DNA from 2 places in the Vibrio nomapromontoriensis genome. Region 2 is predicted to be linked to the other one. Evidence: predicted binding sites of a transcription regulator. Region 2 holds the regulator's gene; the other holds the start of a gene.

Region 1 (7,220 bases), on a different contig from region 2:
GTCACGATGAAATCATGTCCATCTTGCAACAAAAATCACGAGACAACTCTCGTACGCCGATGCAGTGGGATGAGAGCGCTCAAGCTGGTTTTACCACCGGTGAGTCTTGGATTGGTGTATCAGACAACTACGCAGAGATTAACGCGGCAGCCGCTATAGCAGATGAACAGTCAATTTTTTATTTTTATAAGGATTTGATTGCGCTGCGTAAACAGCTCAAAGTCATCACTGATGGTAGTTATGTCGATCTGTATCCAAAGCATGCACAAGTTCATGGTTACGTGAGAGAGAACCAAGACAGTCGCTTACTTTGTTTGCACAATTATTATGCCCAAGAGACAACCATCACGCTGCCGGAACAATATGTTTCTCAAAGCGGCAAGGTGGTAGTGGGGAATTATTCGCACTCAGAGGCGCTTATTGTGCTCGAAGCAGAGATAACCTTAAAACCGTATCAGACAGTGGCGATTTTATTGAAAAAGTAGCCATGAAACTGTTATGCCATGGGCCATTTTGGCGAAATTCGCGAGATGTCATCAGATAAAAAACGCCCCTTCAAATGGAGGGGCGTTTTCATTTTTACCCGTAGGTGACCACATACCGGGTCGGTTTGTGATTCATCGCTAAGACAATGTTGAGTACCACAGCACCGATAATAGAAACCAAAATAATTGGTGGCGCTACGAAAAAACAAGAGGCCAACAAAATAGTACAGTCGATGGCAAGTTGAGTTTTACCAACAGAGATGCCAAAACGCTCTTGAATGAACAAACACAGTACATTAAAGCCACCAAGACTGGAGCGATGACGGAATAAGATCAACATGCCCAGCCCCATGAGTAACCCACCTGCGATGGCACAGTAGACGGTATTCACATGGTCGACAGACACGACATGATGCATGTTATCGGCAAAAATGGACACGAGCGCACCGGAAATAGCACTGCTCATCGCAAAGCGTTTCCCAAAGCGTCGCCAGGCTAATAAGTAGAATGGCGTATTGGCGGCAAAATAGAGCATACCGAATGAAACCGGTAGAAACTGGCTAAGTAATAACGCAAGACCTGTGGTCCCGCCAGTCAGCAATTGAGCCGATTGCAGGAAGAATATACCTTGGGCCACTACGAAAGTGCCGGTTAAAATGGCTATCCAGTCTTCTTTGCGTGAGTGTTTTTCCATCAAGTTAAAAATCTTCCTATAGTAATTGGCGGCAATAGTATTAAAAAGATGATCTTTTCGATAGCTAGGAGGAGAAATTTACGGTAAACCTATGTAATTCAATTTTTACACACTGTAAAAGGATTTATTGACACTTTAGGTTGTAGATGGGGTTATTTTCTTGCCGTACATGATGCAATCTAACGTTCACTATGAAGAAACTGCATGAAAAAGATCCATTTTTTCCTTTATGACCTAGATCAAATTATGTATTATGCGATTCATCAAACGTGGTGACGAAAACGTTTGCTTTTGGTCATTGTGTGGTTTTTTTGAAACTTTCAGTACAATCTGAGTCAGGAGATACAGATGCTAAAGCGTGATATGAACATCGCTGATTACGATGCGGAACTATTTGCAGCCATTCAAGAAGAAACTCTTCGCCAAGAAGAGCACATTGAGCTTATTGCTTCGGAAAACTACACCAGCCCTCGCGTGATGGAAGCGCAAGGTACTCAATTAACCAATAAGTACGCAGAAGGCTATCCTGGTAAGCGTTACTACGGTGGTTGTGAGTATGTAGATAAAGCGGAAACATTGGCAATCAACCGTGCATGTGAGCTTTTCGGCTGTGAATATGCAAACGTTCAGCCACACTCTGGCTCTCAAGCGAACAGTGCCGTTTATATGGCGCTTCTGAATCCAGGAGATACTGTTTTAGGTATGAGCCTAGCGCACGGTGGTCACTTGACTCACGGTTCTCCAGTGAACTTCTCTGGTAAACACTACAATGTCATTCCTTACGGTATTGATGAAGCGGGTCAAATCAACTACGACGAAATGGAACAGTTGGCTGTTGAGCACAAACCAAAAATGATCATCGGTGGCTTCTCTGCTTACTCTCAAATCGTTGATTGGGCACGTATGCGTGAAATTGCAGACAAAGTTGGCGCGTACTTCTTTGTTGATATGGCACACGTTGCTGGCCTTATCGCCGCTGGTGTTTACCCAACACCGGTACCACATGCTCACGTTGTTACAACAACAACGCATAAAACGCTTGCAGGCCCACGTGGTGGTTTGATTCTTTCAAACGCTGGCGAAGACATGTACAAGAAACTGAACTCAGCAGTTTTCCCTGGTGGTCAGGGTGGTCCTCTGATGCATGTTATCGCGGGTAAAGCGGTAGCGTTTAAAGAAGCAATGGAGCCTGAATTTAAAGCCTACCAACAACGTGTTGTTGATAATGCTAAAGCGATGGTCGCACAATTCCAAGAGCGTGGTTACAAGATTGTATCTAACTCAACAGAGAACCATTTATTCCTTGTTGACCTGATTGATAAAGATATCACAGGTAAAGAAGCCGATGCGGCTTTGGGTTCTGCTAACATTACCGTTAACAAAAACTCAGTACCGAATGACCCACGTAGCCCATTTGTAACCTCTGGTATCCGTATTGGTACGCCAGCGATTACACGTCGTGGTTTCTCTGAAGCTGATGCGAAAGAGTTGGCGAATTGGATGTCAGATGTGCTTGACAATCTTGGCGACGAAGCGGTGATTGCTGCGACAAAAGCGAAGGTTCTGGACATTTGTAAGCGTCTGCCAGTTTACGCGTAAGTGAGCTAAAAGAGCTCTGCTATAACAGGCATTGAAAAAAAACGAGCTTATTAGCTCGTTTTTTTGTGCGTGATGGTTAGCGATTAATGTAAATTTACTTATTAATATTAAGTAACGTGCCAGATTTACACTTGAAGGAGTAGTACTTACGGCTTTCGTTAAATTGCCCTAAGCCTTCACCGTTACAGTAATCAATGTTGATATCTCGCATAATTTCCAGCGTTTTTTCACTGTTCATTGAGAACTTCGCGCCATCTTTACATACTACTCGAACACGACCATCATCGCTGACTGAGTAAAGGTTCACTTCGGTATTACATAACTCGAATGAAGCCTCTAAGTAATTGTCTTGTTGTGAGTTTTGAGCACAACCCGCAATGAGTGTTGCGGCTATGATGGGTAAACCTATTTTAAGCAATTTCATGCGTACATCCTTGAATGGCTGATGTTTTTCTATAAGCCTACCTAAAAATGAAGAAAATGCGAGTACGAGATTGTCATGGTGGTCATTTTTCTTAAAAAAAACACGGATAGTGCAACGCACATCCGTGTTTTTTATGTGGGATACTTTTTACGGCGGTTATTTAATTTCTACGCCTTTTGCTTGTAGATCCGCGTGGTAAGAAGAGCGCACAAAAGGACCACAGGCTGCATGGGTAAAGCCAAGCTCTAGCGCAATTTCTTTAAGCTCATCAAACTCTGACGGTGGCACATAACGCTCAACCGGCAAGTGGTGACGGCTTGGTGCAAGATATTGACCAAGTGTGAGCATAGTGACACCATGGGCACGTAAGTCTTTAAGTACTTGAACAATTTCTTCTTTTGTTTCACCGAGTCCCATCATCACACCAGATTTCGTTGGGACATCTGGGTGCATGGCTTTAAATTTCTCTAGCAGCTGTAGCGACCATTTATAGTTCGCACCAGGTCGCGCTTTACGGTAAAGGCGAGGGGCGGTTTCTAAGTTGTGGTTGAAGACATCGGGTGGGTTGTCTTTTAATGCTTCTAAGGCAACGTCCATACGACCACGGAAATCCGGTACTAAAGTTTCAATACGAATTTCAGGATTCAGTGTTCGGATTTCACGAGTACAGTTAGCAAAGTGTTCAGCACCACCATCACGTAAATCGTCACGGTCAACGGAAGTCACGACCACATATTTGAGTTTCATGTCTTTAATGGTCTGCGCCAATTTTTGCGGCTCATTAGATTCAGGCGCATTGGGGCGACCATGGGCAACATCACAAAATGGGCAGCGGCGAGTACAAATAGCACCAAGGATCATAAAGGTCGCAGTACCATGGTTAAAACACTCGGCGAGGTTTGGACAAGACGCCTCTTCACAGACTGAGTGAAGATTATTTTTACGCATTGCCTTTTTTATGTCTTGAATTCTTTGGCTGTCGGAAGGCAGCTTTATTTTCATCCATTCTGGCTTACGTAGGACTTCTCTTTGTTCCTCCGGCATGTTTTTTACCGGAATCAGTGCCATTTTATCTGCGTCGCGATATTTGACGCCTTTTTCCATTTGTATAGGTTTGCTCATCGTCTTATGCTTCTTCGCTGAATTCTACTTGCTCGTAATCAAGTAATTGTATTAATTCGTTGACCAGCTGTTCTTCGACGCTGGCAACGCTATCAGGACCACCAAGTTGGCTAATTTGGATCATTTCCATACCGGCATAGCCGCAAGGATTAATTCTTAAGAAAGGAGAGAGATCCATATCGACGTTTAAGGCCAATCCGTGAAACGAACAGCCTCTACGAATGCGAAGCCCTAAAGAGCAGATCTTCTTTCCATCGACGTAAACACCAGGAGCATCCGGTCGTGCCGCCGCTTCGATATTATAGGTGTTTAGTGTGTTGATGACGAGATTCTCTATGTGAGTGACGAGATCTCTGACACCTAATTTTTTTCGACGAAGGTTGATAAGAAAGTAAGCGACCAGTTGACCTGGGCCATGATAAGTCACTTGTCCGCCACGGTCACTTTTGACGACTGGGATATCCCCCGTGTTGAGCAAGTGTTCTTCTTTGCCTGCTTGCCCTTGAGTAAAGACAGGGTTGTGCTCTACCAACCAGATTTCGTCACGAGTGTCGTCGTTTCGCTCGTCGGTGAAAGCATGCATTGCTTTCCAGACCGGTTCGTAGTCTTTGCGCCCAAGCTTTCTTACTATTAGCTGATTCTTCACTCGTACCCTCGTCGTCACTTAATAAAGTGTTTGCATTATAAACCTGTTCATTGACTTGAACTACAGCTAAATAGCGAAAATTTAACCAGTTTGTTATGTGGTTTAGTTAAGGTTTTGAAAAATAAAAAGAAAGCAGCCGAAGCTGCTTTCAAAAAAAATTGAATTATTCAAATTTTTACAGAACCATACGAACGATGTCAATTTCACCAAGTTCTTTGTATAGCGTTTCTACCTGCTCAATAGACGTCGCAGTGATGTTAATTGAAACAGCATGGTAGTTGCCCTTAGCGCTAGGCTTAATCGTTGGGCTGTAGTCTCCAGGTGCATGACGCTGGATCACTTCCAACACTTTTTCAGGAAGTTCAGGCTTAGCATAACCCATCACTTTATATGTAAACGAGCAAGGGAACTCTAGTAGGTCTTTGAGTTTTGCATCTGAATTGATGGTTAACATAATGGCGACTCCAAAAAAATCAAATTTGTTGTAACGGTGCGAATAGTAATGTCAAAGGCGACGAAACTCAAGACGAGTTCGTAGCACATAAGCAAGTTGATGACGCTTGAAGTAAAAAGCAACAAAGCCGCATTATGCGGCTTTGTTTTCTATCATCATTTTACGTTGTGGTTAGAAGAAGCTCTTAACCAGTAAAACGATATAGTCCCATAAGCGGCTAAACAAGCTGCCTTCTTGTACATTTTCAAGTGCAAGCAATGGGTACTCGGCAACATCTTCACCATCTAACTGATAGTATAGCTTACCCACAACATCGCCCTTAGATATGGGTGCTTCGAGTTGTTTTTCAAGCACGAAACTTGCTTTTAAATTTTTCGCTTGTCCACGAGGTAGTGTCACGAATGTGTCTTCTGCCACACCAAGAGCAACGGTATCTTTATCACCCATCCATACTTTCTCTTCAACGAAGGTTTCGTTAGCGGTATGAGGGTTAACGGTTTCGAAGAATCGGAAGCCATAGCTTAGTAACTTTTTGCTTTCAGATTTACGAGCGTTGGCATTTTTTGTGCCCATCACTACGGCAACAAGGCGCATTTTACCTTCGGTTGCTGAACTGACTAGGCTGTAACCAGCTTTGCTTGTATGACCGGTTTTAATACCATCAACATTCATGCTTTTATCCCACAATAGACCATTACGGTTGTATTGTGTGATGCCGTTGTAGGTAAACTTCTTCTCGGAGTAAACACGATATTCATCTGGAACGTCTTTGATAAGCGCACGCCCTAGCAGTGCCATGTCGTATGGCGTTGAATATAGGTTTGGATTATCGAGACCATGAACGTTTGCAAAATGCGTATCGTTCATGCCAATTGAGCTCGCCCAAGCATTCATTAAATCAACGAACGCATCTTCTGAACCTGCAATGTGCTCTGCCATTGCCACACAAGCATCGTTACCAGATTGAATAATGATGCCTTTGTTTAGCTCTTCAACTGTGACTTTAGTGCCTACTTCGATGAACATCTTAGAAGAGTCAGGGAAATTTTTTGCCCAAGCGTTTTTACTGATGGTCACTTCATCGCTTGGCGCAATTTTGCCGCTCTTTAGCTCTTGGCCGATAACGTAGCTTGTCATCATTTTGGTTAAGCTGGCAGGATGAAGTTGGGTATTCATCTCTTTCTCAGCGAGGACTTTACCTGAGTTATAGTCCATAAGTACGAAGCCTTTCGCGGCAATTTGCGGCGCGTTAGGCATCACGACAGGCGTAGCTACGGCATAACTAGCCGTTAATGTTGCTGCAAGAGCAATAGATGTAATGAATTTCATAGAAGACTTGTTTTTATTCATGTTGAACACAGTATTTGTGAGTTATCCGTATAGTAACAGATTGGTCGCTGCGCACTAAAGAGCTTACACACTAAGTAACAACGGTGATTTATGTCAATGATGTTTAAAGTTTTTTGACGAAAGCTGAGGTATAACCGAGCTTTTGTACTTGCTCTAACGCATCATGAGTATCTTTATAGTCGCTAAAAGGACCAAGCATTAAGCGATAATTATTCTTTATCGGTGATAGGAACGTCTCAACCGATAGGGTATTACTTAATTCATTCGACAATTTTGTGATTCTGTCTTTATGTGGTGACGCCACCACTTGTATGCCATATTTTGGGTGCTTATCTAGTTGATGCTGTCCGGTTGGTTTCTCAACGGTAATCACTTCAATTTTGACATTGGCTGTCCCCGTTTTGATGACATCGAGCTTTTTAGCCGCGGCATAGCTGAGGTCAATA
Region 2 (7,220 bases):
ATCTCGACTGCGTGGTTTGTGCACCGCGCTCATCCGTGGCAATAACGTCAAGGGTGTAGCTGCCCACCGTGGCAAGCCAATCTACGCTATAAGGCGGTGACGTGACTGTTGCTACATCTTGGCCATTGATAACAAAAGCGACAGTGGCAATCGCATCATCAACATCGCTTGCATCGGCCTGAAACGTAATCGTATTACCAGACGCTATATTGGCACCTTCTACAGGGGAAAGAATTGATAGCGTCGGTAATTGGTTTCCTCCACTCGCGTCACACGCCCCGAGCAGTGTCCATTCTTGGAAGCTACCCGATTTTTCGCTTGGCTTTGCATTTTGGCTCCACCAGTTCGCTTGATAAGCATTCGATTGGAATTTTACCTCAGCACCGCCGTTATACGCTGTCTCTGCATTCCATACCGGTAAGTTGTCACACTGATAAGCAAATGCGGTGGGCGAAAATAAAACAAGTAGCGATAATGAAGTTGCAGTGTAGTGATTCAACGCTGCCTTTGGAGACAGTAATTTATTTTGGGCTATCGGGTTCGTCCTATCCATTTACTTGTCCTTGTATTAAATGAACTTAACTATGATAAATCGCTGTTAATCGTTAGTTTTTCTCTTTTAATACCCAACCTGGGCGACTAAATTTTTCATAACAGCCTATTCAAGCTAGCGCACTCACGAGCGAGTAAATGAATCTGTAGGCATTCCAGAACCTGATTACGAGTCACTTAACAAAAGTAATACTTGTGTTGCATATCAATTTCATCATTTATCTAGATTACTCGCATTAAAAAGCCCGGACGAAATACAACGTCCGGGCCTACATAAGGAATACTTGATAAGTCAGCGCATCTGTAGCGCTTAATCAGCTGCAGCGTCTAATCACCAGCGAACATATAACCTTCACCGTGAACGGTAATGAAAATCTGCGGATTCTTTGGATCCATTTCCATTTTCGTACGCATACGGCGAATCAACACATCAATGGTGCGATCATTAGGGGCATCAACACGATGACTGATCATATTAAGGATGCGCTCTCGGCTTAACACCTGATTGGGGTACGTAGACAAGGCAACCAAGAGTTCATATTCTGCTTTTGTCAGTTTTACTGGCTCGCCATTACAGGTTAAAGAGCGTCGCTGCTTATCAAACAACCACTCACCAAAATGGACAACATGTTCACTCTCTGCACTTTGCGGCTCTTGAGGTGGCTTTCTTGCTTGAGAAATTCGCCACAGTAAGTTTTTAACGCGTACCAATAACTCTCTTAACTCGAACGGTTTAGTGACGTAGTCATCTGCCCCCATCTCCAAACCAACAATCTTGTCAATACTATCGGTACGTCCGGTCACCAATATAATGCCTATGTCAGATTGGCTGCGTAGCTCTCGAGTTAGCATGAGCCCATCTTCACCTGGCAAATTAATATCGAGCATAACAAGATCGACACTGGATGATTGCAGTACTTGGCGCATCTCTTCACCACTTTCTGCTTCGCTCACCAAATAGCCTTCACTCTCAAAGTAACCAGACAATTTGCTACGTGTAACGACATCATCTTCAACTACTAATACGTGATAACTCATATGCACCGTTTCTTAAATTTGTTATGACCAAGGCCATTCTATTCATAATTAGTCACAATTCTAGCCGACATTAAGGCAATTTGTCGAAAGTCGTGTTTTTTTTGATTCAAGACAAGAACTATTCCTCCTCAACATATGCAACCATACTAAATAGCTTAATAACTAAATGGCACCTCGTTCATTCGAACTCTCCATCATCACATTCATTTATCTTCACAAATTCCTATATTTTTTCACTAATTGCCTTACTGCTGTTCATTTTTATTGGCTAAAATGATAGTAAGACTTTTGGAGAAGATAAAATGCAAGAAATCAAAGCATTTAACGAACAACGTGCAGAAATTTATTGGTGGCTATCCAGCTTATTTGCCAAAGAACTAACAAAAGAAGAGCTAGAGAAGTATCACAGTGTTGAAATCCGCGCTTTCCTCGCTGGGTTGGGGGAGAATGCGTCATTAAGCGCTTCTATCGCCAATTTTATCGACGCACTCAATCGTTTACAAACACGCGAAGATGCTCAACTGGAGCTCTCTGCTGACTTTTGCGATTTGTTCTTGAAAACCGATAAGCATGGCGCACTCCCATACGCATCAATGTATATAGGCAAGTCAGGCTTACTAAATGACACCCCAGCACACGATATGGCGGCGCTCCTCAAACAGCACAATATTGGCGTGTCAGATAACCTAAATGAGCCGGCAGATCACTTAGCGATTGAGTTAGACTTTCTTGGCAACCTCATCATTCGTTCCAATGAACTGGAATCTGATGCGCACATCAATAACGCTTTACTTGAACAAGCTGACTTTATTGAACAACACCTCATGACGTGGTTACCTCAATTTGATCGTCGATGTAAAGAATTTGATGAATTCGGTTTTTATGCAGCTGTTGCACAACTACTCGTTGCATTCTGTCAGCTTGACCTTACATACTTACGCGTAGAGTAGGTAAAGTAGTTAAGCGCCCAGTCCCTAACGCGACAATAATCAGTAAGCCAAATATAAATTTGGCTTTTATAGACAAAATTGTCGGTTCAGACATTGCTAGGGTCTGCCACTAAGACTACAATTCGCCGTTTAAAATGCGAAAGCCAGGCTTTAGTACGATGTGGTTTCCACTTAAATGTACTGATTGGAAACCGCCATTTCACAAAGTGTATTTGTGTCCGGTACGCATTCGTTACAACAAAGCGCTTATTTTTCATAAATAATGCTTCATGATCGCAACGGCTTTTATGCAATTAAAAACACAAAAGCCGTTACTAACAGGATAAAGCTATGGCAACAATTAAAGACGTCGCCCGCCTAGCTGGCGTTTCTACTACCACCGTATCTCACGTCATCAACAAAACGCGTTTTGTTGCCGAGGCCACACAAGAAAAAGTTAATGCTGCAGTCGAAGAGCTCAATTACGCGCCAAGTGCTGTCGCAAGAAGCTTAAAGTGCAACTCTACGAAGACCATTGGTATGCTGGTGACTCAATCCACTAACCTGTTTTTCTCTGAGGTGATTGACGGTGTTGAGAGTTATTGCTATCGACAAGGTTATACCTTGATACTGTGTAATACAGGTGGCGTGTATGAAAAGCAACGCGACTACATTCGCATGTTGGCAGAGAAGCGTGTTGATGGCATTTTAGTCATGTGCTCAGACCTAACTGAAGAGCTTCTCACGATGCTTGACCGTCACTCTGATATCCCTAAAGTCATTATGGACTGGGGCCCAGAAAGTTCGCAAGCAGACAAGATCATCGATAACTCGGAAGAAGGTGGCTACTTAGCGACAAAATACCTTATTGAGAAAGGGCATACAGACATCGCCTGCTTAAGTGGTCATTTAGAAAAAGCTGTTTGCCAAGAACGCATTGTCGGTTATCAACGCGCTTTAACAGAAGCAGGCTTAACGATGAAAGAAGACCGTATTTTTGAAGGTAACTTCGAATGCGATACTGCCGTCATCGCCGCCAATCGCATTGCCGCTATGGAAGACCGACCAAGCGCCGTTTTTTGTTTTAACGATACCATGGCGTTAGGCCTAATGAGTCGCTTACAACAGCTTGGATTAAACGTCCCTGGTGATATATCTGTAATCGGCTACGACAATATCGAGCTGGCTGAGTACTTTTCACCACCATTGACCACCGTTCACCAACCAAAACGTCGTGTTGGTAAGAATGCATTTGAGATTCTACTCGAACGAATCAAAGATAAAGGTCATGACAAACGCATATTCGAGATGCACCCAGAGATAATTGAACGAAGCTCTGTCAAAGACATGACAAAATAATGACAAAGGCGCTCTATTGAGCGCTTTTTTTTGATCTTCTTCCAATAAATTTCAATCTGTATTGTTACTTTGTGCTACTTCACAAGCACAAATACCCCTCTAATTTTTGAAGCAATATCACACTTCAACTAATAACCCATGCATATTAATGGTTTTTTTCTTTATGCTATTTGAGTCACGCACAGGGCAAACCATCTGAAAAGGTGGGACGCAAAGCCTCCGGCCTAAACCACATTTGGTAGGTAGCGGGGTTACCGATGGCAAAGGTGTCAAATCCTGTTATTGACCTAACAAGAAACTGACACCTGTTTGCTATACTCTCGGACCTGATTTTGGTGACACAATCAATAACACCGAGAAAAGATAAGCATGGACAATCCAGTATTAAAAAATTCAATGCAATTGTTCGCTCAACTAGGAAAAGTAAAATCTCGCTCCATGTTCGGTGGATTTGGGATCTTTGTTGACGAAACAATGTTTGCATTAGCAGTGAACAACAAATTACATATCCGAACTAACCCCAAAACAGTCGCGTCTTTTAAGCAATTAGGCTATACGCCTTACGTGTATAAAAAACGTGGATTCCCTGTTGTTACTAAATACTTTGCACTTCCAGAAGATTGTTGGGACGACACTGACGTTATATTGTCATACGCTCGCGCAGCCTTGGATTTTGCCAAAGACGAAAAAGTAAAACAATCCGATACTAAACCTAACCGATTAAAAGATCTGCCGAATCTTCGCCTTGCCACAGAGCGTATGCTTAAAAAAGCGGGCATCGAGTCAGTTAACTCATTACAAGAGCATGGCTCTGTAGAAGCATTCAAAGCGATTCAGAAAACACATTCATCCAGTGTCGGCCTAGAGTTACTATGGGCATTAGAAGGGGCGATTAACGGTACACATTGGTCCGTTATCCCACAAGCGAAACGAGATGAACTCGCTAACCACATCAACTAGTATTGATATACTTATAAAAAAATCAGCTTAAGGCTGATTTTTTTTATAAGTCTTTGAAAGTAAATTTACCCTGCTCCTGTCTTATACTTAAAGATGCATTGTCTACATGGAGTAAGTCATGAGTAAAAAGTTACTGTTAGGGTTGGGCTTCGTTGCTCTTATCCTATTCTTGGGGTCGCAATTCGGTCAGTATTTAACATTAGAAAACGCCAAAGTACAACAAGCTGAGCTCGCCAGTTACATTGACGCCAATTTTGTCACGGCTGCACTCACCTATTTCTTTCTCTACATAGCAATTACAGCATTTTCAGTTCCTGGCGCTGCAGTTGTGACGCTATTAGGCGCTGCATTATTTGGATTTTGGACCAGCCTTTTACTGGTCTCCTTTGCGAGTACCATTGGTGCTACCCTAGCCTTCCTTAGTAGCCGGTTTCTACTGCGAGACTGGGTTCAGCGTCAGTTTGGTGCAAAGCTCACTACAATTAATGATGGTGTCGAAAAAGATGGGGCTTTCTACCTTTTTTCTTTGCGACTCATTCCTGTCTTTCCGTTCTTCTTAATCAACCTACTCATGGGTTTAACGCCTATTCGTGTCTCAAAATACTACTTCGTCAGCCAACTTGGCATGCTACCAGGCACCGCAGTGTATTTGAACGCAGGTACACAACTTGCGAATATTGATAGTTTGTCTGGCATAGTCTCGCCTACTGTTCTTGCTTCGTTTGCTCTACTAGGACTGTTTCCACTTCTTGCTAAATGGGTCATGGCAAAATTGAACAAAACGCCTCAGGTAGAGACTAAATGAAAATTTATGTAGGTAACAACCCGACAGAAACGCATATTATCCAACAACAGCTTAATGCTGAAGGAATTCAATGTGAAGTAAGAGGTGAAGGGGTCTTTGGATTAAGGGGGGAAGTTCCGCTTGACGAAAGTTCACTGCCTTTTATTTGGTTGATGGATCTATCCCAAGAGCCTAAAGCTAAAGCCATCATTGATACATGGCAACTGCAAGCCAATCAAAGCACTGGGGGAGATTGGACTTGCCAACATTGTCATGAACTTAACGAAGCTCAGTTCGGGTCTTGTTGGAATTGCCAGCACCTAGCACCTAGCACCTAGCACCTAGCACCTAGCACGGTGGATTATTAACTGACCGATTGAATAAAGGCAATGGAGTGCTTATTAAACTCGTCTGGCTTTTCAACGTTACAAACATGCCCACAATCCGCGATTTCTAATAAGCGGCTCGATTTATGTTCTGCCACCATCTCTTTAACAGGGTGGATAAACATATAGTCTTTATCCCCCATAAGGTAGAGCGTAGGGATTGGCAGTTCCTTGTCTTTAAAGTAACGATGTAGTGGGTTCACTTCCGTGGTTAAGGTATACCAGCGTTTAAATTCCTTCTGGCATAATTTTTTCGCTTCACGGACAAACAAGTGACGGGACTCTTTTTGACCACGTTGTGGCATCACGATATAAGCAAACAAGCGATATAACCACATATATGGGATGATGTGCTTGCTCCAGTTGCCTATATTGACCAATAACTGAGAACGTGTGTTAAAACGCGTTACAGCGCCTCCTAACACCATAGAACGAACTCGATGGGCCGATAACTCCGCGATATTGCGAACAATAATTGTACCCAGGGACATACCGACAAAATGCGCAGATTGGATTTTGAGATGATCGAGTACTTTTAGTATATCAACCGTTACGCTTTTAAACGTATAACCGCTTGCCATGATCCCTTTGATCAATTGATTCGATTTACCATGACCACGTAAGTCGACAAATAGTAAGTTGAAATGTTCTTTGTAAGCTCGAATTTGTTTAAACCAAATGGACGAGCTTCCCCCTGCGCCATGCACAAACACGACCCACTCTTTACTGGTGGGATGCGGATACGTTTTATGAAAAAGTAGATTCTCAGACATAGGCTCTTAAGAGGGTGATATCAGTGTGCGTTACGTTACCACAATTCTTGTAAATGCAGGTAAAAAGTCCGCACTTTTTCATTCAAAATCATTTCTAAGTGTTAACTTATCATCGATTTTTATCATTAAAAAAGGCGACATAACGTCGCCTTTTACATTTAAGCAATGCTAATAATTAGCCTTGATTCAACGCAATATCATACATTTTACTGTAATCCTTTGCAGACTCAAGCCAACTAAAATCACGCCCCATTGCACGAAGCTGCATCTTATGCATCTCTTCTGGTTGCTGCAAATAGAACAACAGCGCCCTTTGCAGAGTAATCAGCAACGCATCGTGGCAAGGTTCATCGAAACCAAACCCTGTGGCTTCTGACGGGTTATCATCAAAATCAATAACCGTGTCTTTTAGTCCACCCACTTTACGAATAATCGGTAG

What was found. Region 2 encodes PurR, which represses purine synthesis genes. Its sites were predicted from a motif close to TNANGNAAACGTTTNCNTNA; they were not measured.
Region 1: the regulator PurR is predicted to act here: its motif matches at 1,453-1,472, upstream of glyA (serine hydroxymethyltransferase).

What each region holds. Positions count from the first base shown of each region.
Region 1 is NZ_JAKJSS010000006.1:370,404-377,623, forward strand. Features, by position in the region: gene treC (alpha,alpha-phosphotrehalase) at 1-485, shown strand, start outside; gene L4D05_RS01755 (YitT family protein) at 580-1,179, opposite strand; gene glyA (serine hydroxymethyltransferase) at 1,528-2,778, shown strand; gene L4D05_RS01765 (hypothetical protein) at 2,873-3,202, opposite strand; gene lipA (lipoyl synthase) at 3,359-4,324, opposite strand; gene lipB (lipoyl(octanoyl) transferase LipB) at 4,329-4,970, opposite strand; gene ybeD (DUF493 family protein YbeD) at 5,146-5,424, opposite strand; gene L4D05_RS01785 (serine hydrolase) at 5,596-6,774, opposite strand; gene L4D05_RS01790 (septal ring lytic transglycosylase RlpA family protein) at 6,878-7,220, opposite strand, start outside.
Region 2 is NZ_JAKJSS010000020.1:16,374-23,593, reverse strand. Features, by position in the region: gene L4D05_RS21675 (Ig-like domain-containing protein) at 1-553, opposite strand, end outside; gene torR (two-component system response regulator TorR) at 880-1,590, opposite strand; gene torD (molecular chaperone TorD) at 1,893-2,540, shown strand; gene purR (HTH-type transcriptional repressor PurR) at 2,871-3,878, shown strand; cyclic di-GMP riboswitch class I at 4,054-4,137, shown strand; gene L4D05_RS21655 (TfoX/Sxy family DNA transformation protein) at 4,248-4,838, shown strand; gene L4D05_RS21650 (TVP38/TMEM64 family protein) at 4,957-5,643, shown strand; gene L4D05_RS21645 (putative signal transducing protein) at 5,640-5,960, shown strand; gene L4D05_RS21640 (alpha/beta fold hydrolase) at 5,987-6,781, opposite strand; gene glgA (glycogen synthase GlgA) at 6,957-7,220, opposite strand, start outside.